Regions from separate parts of the Kribbella sp. NPDC000426 genome, predicted to be linked through region 2. Evidence: riboswitches for the same ligand, from Rfam matches in the RefSeq annotation. Region 2 holds a riboswitch; the other holds the start of a gene.
What was found. A riboswitch is a leader RNA that binds a small molecule or an ion and turns the genes downstream of it on or off. The one in region 2 is predicted to bind S-adenosylmethionine.
Positions count from the first base shown of each region.

Region 1: it holds a riboswitch for S-adenosylmethionine, as region 2 does, so the genes downstream of both, thrC (threonine synthase) here and ABT313_RS35380 (aminotransferase class V-fold PLP-dependent enzyme) in region 2, are expected to answer to the same signal.

Region 1 is NZ_JBEPDK010000001.1:1,300,296-1,305,673, forward strand. It holds gene ABT313_RS06305 (zinc-dependent alcohol dehydrogenase family protein) at 1-78, opposite strand, end outside; gene ABT313_RS06310 (restriction endonuclease) at 157-660, shown strand; gene ABT313_RS06315 (VOC family protein) at 665-1,048, opposite strand; gene ABT313_RS06320 (ubiquitin-like small modifier protein 1) at 1,094-1,369, opposite strand; gene thrC (threonine synthase) at 1,366-2,625, opposite strand; SAM riboswitch class I at 2,639-2,778, opposite strand; gene ABT313_RS06330 (DNA-3-methyladenine glycosylase family protein) at 2,867-3,814, opposite strand; gene ABT313_RS06335 (Fic family protein) at 3,844-5,007, opposite strand; gene ABT313_RS06340 (hypothetical protein) at 5,112-5,378, shown strand, end outside.
Region 2 is NZ_JBEPDK010000008.1:177,725-183,102, reverse strand. It holds gene ABT313_RS35390 (DUF4184 family protein) at 1-346, opposite strand, end outside; gene ABT313_RS35385 (DinB family protein) at 357-872, opposite strand; SAM riboswitch class IV at 967-1,080, shown strand; gene ABT313_RS35380 (aminotransferase class V-fold PLP-dependent enzyme) at 1,097-2,461, shown strand; gene ABT313_RS35375 (prolyl oligopeptidase family serine peptidase) at 2,475-4,535, opposite strand; gene ABT313_RS35370 (helix-turn-helix transcriptional regulator) at 4,590-5,378, shown strand, end outside.

The sequences.
Region 1 (5,378 bases), on a different contig from region 2:
GCCGGCCTCGACCGACGGCTCAGGTACGTCGCGGACGATCGGCAAGACGCCGTACTCCGAGACCACGACAGCGCGCATTTGAACCTCGCAGATTGGCATAGACCGGACATGCGGTACGGCCGGACCACGAGCTGCCATGGCGCCTAGCATGCAGCTGTGCCCCGTGAACCACTGTGGAAGGAGTTCGAGCGATCAGTACATCAGTTCATCGCCCAGCTCGATCCGACAACAATTGTCCGCCATGATCAACGTCTGCCTGGGCTGTTGAGCGGTGCGTTGCGTCAAGTCGATGTCTGGGCAACCGGCTCGCTCGCCGGCGCGGAGATCACCGTTGCGTTCGAGTGCAAGCGATACCGACGGCCAGTTGCGGTCGGGACGATCGACGAATTCGCTGGCAAGCTGCAGGACCTTGGCGCCGACCGTGGGATTGTCTACTCGTACTCAGGATTCACCCCTGCAGCAGTCAACCGAGCCGCCCGGGCATACCTGCCCAAGATCCAGGCGCTTGAGCTCCCCTTTGACGCAGAGCCGTACGACGGCCCACTCTCAAGCGTCATGCCGGACCTGTCCACCGAACCCTCGTTCTATGCGCCCGTCACCGAGGACGTCACCGCAGAGAGCATCAGGCGGTTCCTGAGCGACGGCGAGTGGATCGCGTAAGGACTCAACCGACGCAGAACTCGTTGCCTTCCAGGTCCAGCATGACGATATGGCCCAGGACGTCGGGGCCATAGAACTCCTCCCGAACCTGGGTGGCGCCCAGACCGACCAGAGCCAAAGCCTTGGCGCGCATCCGCTCCGCGGACGCGGCATCGCGCAAACCCGGGCCCGCAACTCGGATGTCGATGTGCAGCCGGTTCTTGGCTGTCTTGCCCTCGGGGACGCGGAGGAAGCCGATGGCCGGCAGGGCATCGGCAGGGTCGACGATGCCGGCGCCTTCGGGAGAGTCGAAGCCGGGTTCTACGACGTAGTCGAGCGCGGCCGCCCAGAAGCGCGCGAGGCGTTGTGGGTCGGCCGCGTCTCCACCAATGGTCCAGTTGATCGCCATGGACCTGACCGTAGCTTCAGATCCGGACGATCACCGTCCGGAAACTCAGCCGCCCGCGACCGCCGGGATGATCGAGACCTGGCCGCCGTCCTTGATCGTGGTCTGCAGGCCGTCGGCGAAGCGGACGTCGTCGTCGTCGACGTACACGTTCACGAACCGGCGCAGCTCGCCCGAGTCGTCCAGCACGCGGCCCTTGATCCCGGGGTACGACGCGTCCAGCGAGTCGAGCACCTCGGTCAGCGTCGAGCCTTCCGCCGACACCTCGGACACGCCCTGGGTGTACGGACGCAGAATGGTCGGAACCCGAACGCTCACACTCACTGCAGGCCTGCCTTCACGAAGGCGTCGTACGACGCGGGGATGGTCACCTTGGGGCCGACCCGGTCGGCCACGGCGTCGAGCGTCTTCAGCCCGTCGCCGGAGTTGATGATCACGGTCTCGGCCTCGGGGTCGAGCTGTCCGGTCGCGATCAGCTTCTTCAGCGTCGCGACGGTCACGCCGCCGGCGGTCTCGGCGAAGACACCCTCGGTCCGGGCCAGCAGCTGGATGCCCTCGACGACCTCTTCGTCGCTGACGTCCTCGATCGCGCCGTTGGTCCGGCGGGCCACGTCCAGCACGTACGGGCCGTCGGCCGGGTTGCCGATCGCCAGCGACTTCGCGATCGTGTCCGGCTTCACCGGCTTGACCACGTCGTGGCCGTCGCGGAACGCCTGCGCCACCGGGGAGCAGCCGGTCGCCTGCGCGCCGTACACCTTGTAGTCGGTGGCGTTGACCAGGCCGAGCTTGCCGAGCTCGGTGAAGCCCTTGTCGATCTTGGTCAGCTGCGAACCGGACGCGACCGGGATCACGATCTGCTGCGGCAGCCGCCAGCCGAGCTGCTCGGCGATCTCGAAGGCCAGCGTCTTGGAGCCTTCGGAGTAGTACGGGCGGACGTTGACGTTGACGAACGCCCAGCCCTCCTCCTCGCCGGCGATCTCGGAGGCGAGCTTGTTCACGTCGTCGTAGTTGCCCTCGACTGCGACCAGCGTGCCGCCGTACACCGCGGTGGTGATGACCTTCGGGCGCTCGAGGTCGTGCGGAATGAACACGACCGAGCGGATACCGGCCCGGGCGGCGGCCGCGGCGACGGCGTTGGCCAGGTTGCCGGTGGAGGGGCAGGCGAAGACCTTCATGCCCAGCTCGCGGGTCGCGCTCAGCGCGGAGGCGACGACCCGGTCCTTGAAGGAGTGGGTCGGGTTGCCGGAGTCGTCCTTCACCCACAGCTTGCGCAGGCCGAGCTCGCGGGCCAGGTTCTTGGCGTCGATGAGCCGGGTGTAGCCGGGCTCGGTGTTCGGGTAGCTGGCCACGTCGACGGGGACGGGCAGCAGCGGCTGGTACCGCCAGATGTTCTTGGGTCCGGCCTCGATCTGCTCGCGGGTGATCGTCGGGTACTCGTATCCGACCTCGAGCGGACCGAAACACTCCATACAGGCGTAGAACGGACCGAGCGGAGACTTCGCCCCGCAGGCGCGACAGCTCAGATGCGTACCGTTGCCGAAGGCACCTTCACGGATCGTGTGGGTGGCGGTCTGGCTCATGAGTGAGGTTCCCCTCTCATCTTCCCCGGGAGCCGGATCTCGGCGCGGGACGGATTTGGCACCGTTCCCTCGCTTTCGGCCCGGACGGGCGTACGGCGGGGAGGGTTGCCGGGACGTCAACGGGCCGTTTCCCTCAGTCCCTCTGGATGAGCTGCCCCCGAGATTACCCAATCGGGTCCATATTGTGTCTTGTGATCCCACCATCCGAGACGGCCGATCTCAGCCGCGGAAGCGCTCCGGCTCAGCGCAGGCGATGCGTCGCGCCCGGCGTGTGGGTGGGCAGCGATTTGCGCGGGCCGAAGCGGGGATGGGTGATGCCGGCCAGCTCCAGCAGCCGCTGCACCCGGAACCGGTGGCCGCGGTACGGCTCGATCAGCTCGGCACAGCCGTCGTCGTCCAGCTCCTCGCCGATCAGGGCATACGACACGTTGCGCGACACGTGGTAGTCCGCGAACGAGAACGCATCCGCGTCCCCATGCGCCCGCTGCCGTACTTCGGCCGCCGTCCACACCCCGACCCCCGGGAGGGACCGCAGCCGCCGCTCGATCTCCGCGCCGTCCGTCAACTCCAGCGTCCGCTCGAGCGCCTTCGCCCGCGTCGCCGCCGTCAGCACGACCCGCGACCGCCGCCCCTCGACACCGGCCCGCAGCCACTGCCAGGACGGGATCTGCCGCCACTCCTCGGGCGCGGGCGGCACCATCATCTGCCGCCCGTCCGGAGCGGCCGGGCCCGGCGCGGGCTCGCCGTACTCACGCAGGAGCAACCGCCACGCCCGGAACGCCTCCTTGCCGGTCACGACCTGCTCGATCCCAGCGGCCGCCATGGCCTCGAACACCGCGCGCGTCCGCGGCACCCGCACATGCGGAAACCGCCGCGCCGCATCCACCAACGCCTGATGCTCAGGCAGCGGCTCGAACCCGTCCCAGCTGTCCCGATCCCCCAGCAACTCCGGCACCCCGTCGAGCGCCCACTCCGCCCCCGCACCCCACGCCTCGGCCTCCACACCACCGGCGTACGGCGTCAACCGCAGCTGCACCGGCCCGTCAGGCGTCCGAGTTGCCCGCCACACCGTCCGCCGCCCCGCGTCGAACACGTACGCCGGATCCCCCGGCCCCTTCCGAAGCCCTCCGATCACAGAATGCGGATCAACCACCCGCCCCGCCCGCCAGACCCGCACCACCGAACTCACCCACCAAGTCTTACCCACCCCACCGACAACTAGGGGACGGTGGGTGCCGGAGCAGCGAGACGTTGACGCATCCAGGGGTACGGATCGGCCAGCGCCTCGCGGTTCGAGAGCGCCGCTTGCACGATCAGCGTCAGGCGGCCGCCCATCACGTAATGCCGCCCTTTGGTCTCTCCGACAGCCTGCAAGAGTTCGAGTTCTGTGAGCTTCGCTAGGTCACGCGATGCCGTCCGCTCCTCGATCCCGGCCCGGCGTACATAGGTGGAGCGGCGCATACGGAACCCCAGGGAGGCATCGAAGAGCTCGTCCGCGACCCGCTCCGGCAAGCCGAACTCATCGATCACCTCGTCGAACAGCTGCCATAGCTTGCCCGCTTCGCGATAGCGTCGACGGACCGTCTGGGCCTGGATGTGATGCGCACGGAGGTTGAACTTCACCCACAGTGCAGCCGACCGGTCGGGATGCCAGCCGCCGGCGCCGGTCGCGGCGAGGACACGGTAATAGTCCTCGGTGTTGCTTCCCAGCCACTCCTCGATGCTGGAGAACGCCGGCTCACCGATCCCGCCCCTGGACAGCACGAGGGTCTGAAGCGCTCTCGCCATCCGCCCGTTCCCGTCCCGGAAGGGATGGATCATCACCAGGTTCAGATGCGCCATCGCGGCACGGATCAGAGGATCGGACGTGTCGTCCCGGGCGAGGTCGGCCATCAGCTCTCCGACCAGCGCCGGCACCTCGTCCGCGAGGGGGCCCTCGTAGACGTTCTCACCGGTCGTCTCATCGTGCACGTAGACAGCACCCGGCCGGTAGCTGCCTGGACTCTTGGTGAGGTCGTGACCAAGCATCATGAAGTGCATGCCGCGGACCGCGGAGACATCGAGCCGGAAGTCCGTGTCCTTCGCCATCGCCAGCACGTACCCCAGTGCCTGGCGGTATCCCCGGATCTCGGCGAACGTGCGCTCGTCCGCGCTGAGTGCTTCCTCGTCATCCAGAGCCGCCGCGGCGTCGTCGAGTGCGACGTCGTACCCCTCGATGCTGTTGGAGCCCTGGATCGCGCGGGCCAGCATGCTCCGCCGCAAGCCTCCGACCCAGCGCCGCGGGACTCGCAAGACGTCCGCGAGCTCGGAACGGTAGGTGTAGATCTGCTCCAGGACCTCCTGGTCCTCGAGATCCGGATCCGGGGTGCTGAAGATCGTCATCTCAGATGTCCTAATGTCTCAATTCTTAGGACACTAAGCTACCTCGGTGTCCTGATGATTGCGACATCGAGACAGGCACGTTCCGGAGTCTCATACTGAGTGCCATGAGTCGCTGGCAGTGGGTGAAGATCGTGGGGAACTTCCTCAACCTGTCCACTCCCGTCGGCGCCTTCGTGGGTGTGCTCGGCCGGGCGAGGTTCAGCCGGGGACCGCGCGGGCTGTTGTTTGCGAACGGGTACAGGCTCGGGTTTCCGGTGGCGGGGGCGTTCACGATCGGGAACGTGGTGCTGAGCAAGCACGAGCGGGCGTACTTCGACGATGCGGCGTTGGTGCGGCACGAGGAGCGGCATTCGTGGCAGTACTTCTGCCTG
Region 2 (5,378 bases):
CACCGATGACAGCCGAGACCACCACCCAGAGGGCGCTGGGGGAAACAGACGGAGGCAGGCGGGCGGCGAGCGGCGCGGGAGCCAGGGCGATCAGAGGGCGCTTCAGTACGAGGTGATAGATCCCGAGGAGAACCAGCGCGATCACCAGGTCCAGCCAGAACGCTGACGTGAACTCGTGCGTGAGCGTCAGCGTGAAGTTGCCGTTGATGTACCGCGTGGCGAACCGGTAGATCGGGCCGACGTACAGCAGGTCGGGGGCAACCGCACCGGCGACCAGGGCCGAGGCAACGAACGGGCGTCTGATCAGCGGGAGAACGGCTGCGGGATGCGCGAGAGTGAACGGCACCTCCTGAACCTTAGGCGCCCGTAGTGCCGTCGAGTTGCTCTCGCAAGAGGTCGGCGTGACCGCAGTGCCGGCCGTACTCACCGATCAGATGGATGTAGATCATCCGCAGCGTCGACTCCGTCCCGCCGAAGGTGAAGCAGTCGTCCAGCGAGTGGTCGGCCGCGGCCTCGTCGGAGAGCTTCCACTCCGCGATCAGCGCTTCGTACGCCGCCTGCGCGTCGGCCGGGTCGATCCGCTCGAAGTCCGCGTCCTTCCCGAGCTCGGGCGCGAACAGCGGCTCGGCAGGTGTCTCGGCGAAGTGGATGCGGAACCAGATCCGCTCGACCTTGGTGAGGTGCCGGATCAGACCGAGCAGCGACAGGTTCGACGGCGGCGACGGCCGCTCGGCCAACTGCTCGGCGGTCAGTCCGGCGCACTTGAACAGCAGCGTGGTGCGGTAGAAGTCCAGGTATCCCTGCAGCAGCTCGCGTTCGGGCGCGGTCAGCGAACCATCAGGTCGCTCGACGGCAGGTGCTCTCCAGGTCATGCGAATCCTCACGTGTCCACGATGTGTTCGTCAATCTCACCACGTGAGATAGCCAGTGGCGGTCGCCGTAGCCCGTTCGTTACCGTACTGGACAGGTCATGAGTGTCAGCGACAAGCCCCGGCTAGCTGGCCGGCAACCCTCCTCCGCGGTGGGGTGCCCCGGGTGAAGACCAGGCCGTGCGGATACCCCGCTCGGCAAGTGCGGACTTCCTGGGAGCAGCAGCATGTCGATCTTGTCCATCCTCGAGCCTGCCAGTACGACGACGCCCCGGCTCACCGTGGCGCACCGAAGCACCGGCAGCATCCCCGCCACGGTCGGATCGGACCTGCTGGTCCCGCTGGCCGACGGCCGGGTGACGGACTACGCGAACTTCGACCATGGTGCGAGCGCGCCGTGTCTGGAGTCGGTGCGGGCCAGCGTGGAGGCGGCGCTGCCGTCGTACGCGTCGGTGCACCGTGGCAACGGATACGCGTCGCGCATCACCACCCAGTGGTACGAGCGGGCCCGCCAGGAGGTGCACTCCTTCGTCGGGGCGCGCGAGGACGACCAGGTGATCTTCACCCGGCAGACCACCGACGCGCTGAACCTGCTGGCGCGTGCGGTGCCGGCGGACGCGACCGTGATCGTGTTCGAGTCCGAGCACCACGCCGCGCTGCTCCCCTGGCCGGCCGAGCGGACTGTTCGCCTCAAGGCTCCGGCCAGCCAGACCGAGGCCGTATCGACTGTCGCCGACGCGCTCCGTGAGGCTCCCGAAGGCCCGCGGCTCGTGGTGATCACCGGCGCCTCGAACGTCACCGGTGAGATCTTCCCGATCGCGGACATCGCCAAGGTGGCCAAGGCCCACGGCGCGCGGGTCTGTCTCGACGCGGCCCAGCTGGCGCCGCACCGTACGGTCGACATCTCCACCCTCGATGTCGACTGGGTCGCGCTGTCCGGTCACAAGCTCTACGCGCCGTACGGTGCCGGCGCGCTGATCGGCCGCTCCGACTGGCTCGACGCCGCGGACCCCTACCTGTACGGCGGCGGCGCGACGCATGCCGTCACCGAGGACACCGTGGTGTGGACGACCGGCCCGGCGCGGCACGAGGGCGGCTCCCCCAACGTCATCGGCGCCATCGCGCTGGCGAGCGCCTGCGCGGCGATCAGCAAGCATCGCGACGCCATCGAGCAACACGAGCGCAGCCTGCTGGCCCGTCTGCGGACCGGGCTCGCGCAGATCGACAACGTCACGACGTACTCGATCTTCGGTGAGGACGCGGACCGCGTCGGCACCGTCTGCTTCACGATCGCCGGTCTGACCTCGACACTCGTCTCCGCAGCGCTCAGCGCGGAGTACGGCGTCGGCGTCCGCGACGGCAAGTTCTGCGCGCACCCGCTGGTCGGCCACCTCCTCGCCGACTCCCCCGAGCACGGTACGGCGGTCCGCGCCAGCCTCGGTCTCGGGACGACGCGTGAGCACGTCGACCGCCTCGTCAACGCAGTACGCACGCTGGCCACCAGTGGTCCGCGGGCGGAGTACGCGGAGACCGCGCACGGCTGTCAGCCGTCCGACGATCCCCGCGACCTCCAGGCCCCGCGCATCTGGTAGTCCAGCCCTCCTCCTACTGCTCAGGAGGTTCGAGACCTACGTGGTGAGCAGCGAACGCCAGTAGGTCCGCCCACTCAGCCGCGATCATCGCGGCAGGTTTGCCGAAGCCATGGCCGGTGTTGACCTCCACCCGAGTCAAGACGGGCTGCGGACCGGCCTGGGCATGCTGCAGGGCCGCGATGAACTTGTGACTGTGCAACGGAACCACCCGATCGTCGTGGTCACCTGTGACCACGAGCGTCGCCGGGTACGCCGTGCCCTCGCTGACGCGATGCAGCGGCGAGTACGCCAACAGGTCCTCGAACTGCTCCGGATCGTCGGGCAGACCGAAGTCGGACGCCCACGCCGCGCCCACAGTGAACTTGTGGAAGCGCAGCATGTCGAGCACCCCGACACCGGGCAGTGCGACCGCGAAGAGGTCCGGCCGCTGGGTCATGACCGCTCCGACGAGCAGTCCGCCGTTGCTGCGACCGTGGACGGCCAGCTGCGCCGGAGTGGTGACGCCGGTGTCGCGCAGGTGCTCGGCGACCGCGATGAAGTCGTCGAACACGTTCTGCTTGTTCTTCAACCGGCCGGCGTCGTGCCACTCGGTCCCGTACTCGCCACCTCCACGCAGGTTGGCAATGACCAGCACTCCCCCAGCTGCAAGCCACGCCGGCCAGCCAGGCCGGTAGTCGGCCTGGATCGGGATGCGGAACCCGCCGTACCCCCACATCAGCGTCGGACGCGGAGTGGAGAAATCGAGGTCGGACCGGGTGATCAGGAAGTACGGCACGTCGCGACCGGCAGCGATCCGGCGCGTCACGGTGACCTGCGGCGGCGTGAATCCACCGGAGCCGCGGACCAGCTCCGGGAGCGCACGCACGTCGCCTGAGCCCGATGAGACGACGTACGACAGCGTGGGGTCGGTGGTCGTCGACAGACCGATGAACAGCTCGTCGTACTCCGGTCCGGCGTGCAGGTCGACCACGCCACCACCGGGTACGTCGACCACCCGAGCGCCGGACCCGTCCAACCCGTAGAGCGTCAGCACGGGCTGGGCGTCGACCAGTGTCAGCGTGGCCAGGCCATCCGCAGTACCGCGGACCGCTTGCAGCGTCGCCTCACCCTCGGGGATGAGGTCGGCGAACTCACCGTCCAGCGACGAGAGCACCACCCGGCCACGCGAGGCGTCGCGGTCGGTCCGCAGTACGAGCTGTTCGCCGGACATGCGTACGAAGGCGATCTCGTCGGCGAACTTGTCCACAACCTTCACCGGCTCGCCCAGGCCGTCCGAGGTGATCGGGTAGACCCAGAGCCGGGTCGCAGGATCGGTCCCCTCACTGATGTGCACGACGAGGTACCGGTCGTCCTCCGACACCTCTGGACCGATGAAGATCTGGTCCTCACCGGGGAAGCTCAGCACGAGCTCGTCCTCGGACTGCGGTGTGCCGACCTTGTGCAGCGTCAGCCGCCCACCGGACAGCGACTTGGTCTCGGTCCCCTCACTGCGCCCACTGGTCGGGTAGTGCAGGTAGAGGTACGCCGAGCTGTCCGGCAACCAGACCGCCTCGGAGAACTTGGCCTCCGACACCACGTCGTCGACCTGCTCGCCGCTCGCGATGTCGAGCAGCCGGAACGTCGTCCAGTCGCTGCCGCTCTCGTTGATGCCGTACGCGAAGTACTTGCCGTCCGGGCTGACCGTGAACGAGCCGAGCGAGTCGGTGCCGTCCTCGGACAGGGTGTTCGGGTCGATCAGCACCCGGCCGCCGGACAGCAGTTCGTCGAGCGACTCGGCGACGTAGATGACGTCCTGGGCCTGCGTACCGTCGTTGCGGCCGACGAAGTACCAGCCGGCCTTCTTGGTGGGGACGCCGGCGCGCGGACGCGCGAGGATCGCGGACATCGTGGTCTGGAACCACGCGCGTTCCGGATAGCCGGACAGCTCGGCCTCGGTGAACTCGTTCTGCCTGCGGACCCAGTCCTGGGTGTCGGGTGAGTCAGGATCTTCAAGCCAGCGATACGGGTCGGCGATGTCCCGACCGTGCAGTGTCTCGACCACATCGTCGCGGCGGCTCTCGGGATAAGCGGTCATGGGCCTAAACCTAACCTGCGTGCGGAAGGGAGCGGAGTCGGTCACACTGCGAGCGTGAGCGATCGCGTAGCTGACCAGTTGCTGCGTGCGGCCGCCGTGGCCGGTGAGCGCGTGCGGCTCCACATCCTTGCGCGGGTTCTCGACGAGCCGAGCGGTGACGTGCTGATTGCGGTGGACACGCTGGTGCGCACCGGTGCACTCGTGGCGGCGCCGGACGTGGCTGAGGTCTGGTTCGCTGACGAGGCCGCCCGGCGGGAGGTCGAGAGCCAGTTGCCGCTGGCGGAGCGGGCCGACCTGCATCGGCGTACGGCGGAGGCACTGGAGCTGGAGGCCGGGAGCGACCCGGGCGAGATCGTTCGGCACTGGAAGGCCGCCGCGGACCGCGCCCAAGTGCAGCTCCGGCTGGCGGCCGCATGTGTGCGGGCCGGCGATCTCGTGGCAGCCCATGCGGCTGTGCGAGCGGTAGTGGCGAGAGCGCGTTCGGAGCGGGCTGATGACCTGCTGGCGGAGGCGGCCGTAGTACTGGAGCCGATCGGGCAGTCCGCGTGGGACGGCGACATCTACCAGTGGTGCGCCGAGGCGCTAACCGCACCGGAGCTGTCACCTCGGGCGCGCATCCACCTGCTCGCTCGGCAGGCACAGGCAGCCAGCTACCTCGGCCGGTGGCGTGAGGCTCGCACTGCGAGCAGCGACGCGCTGGACCAGGCCGAGACGGTCGGCGAAGCAGATCTGCTCGCCGAAGCACTCACCGCTCGTCAGCTCGCCACCAGTGGACCCGATGACGTCGACGAGCTGGCCGCCGCCGCACAGCGGATGATCAAACTCGGTACGACGACCGGCTCG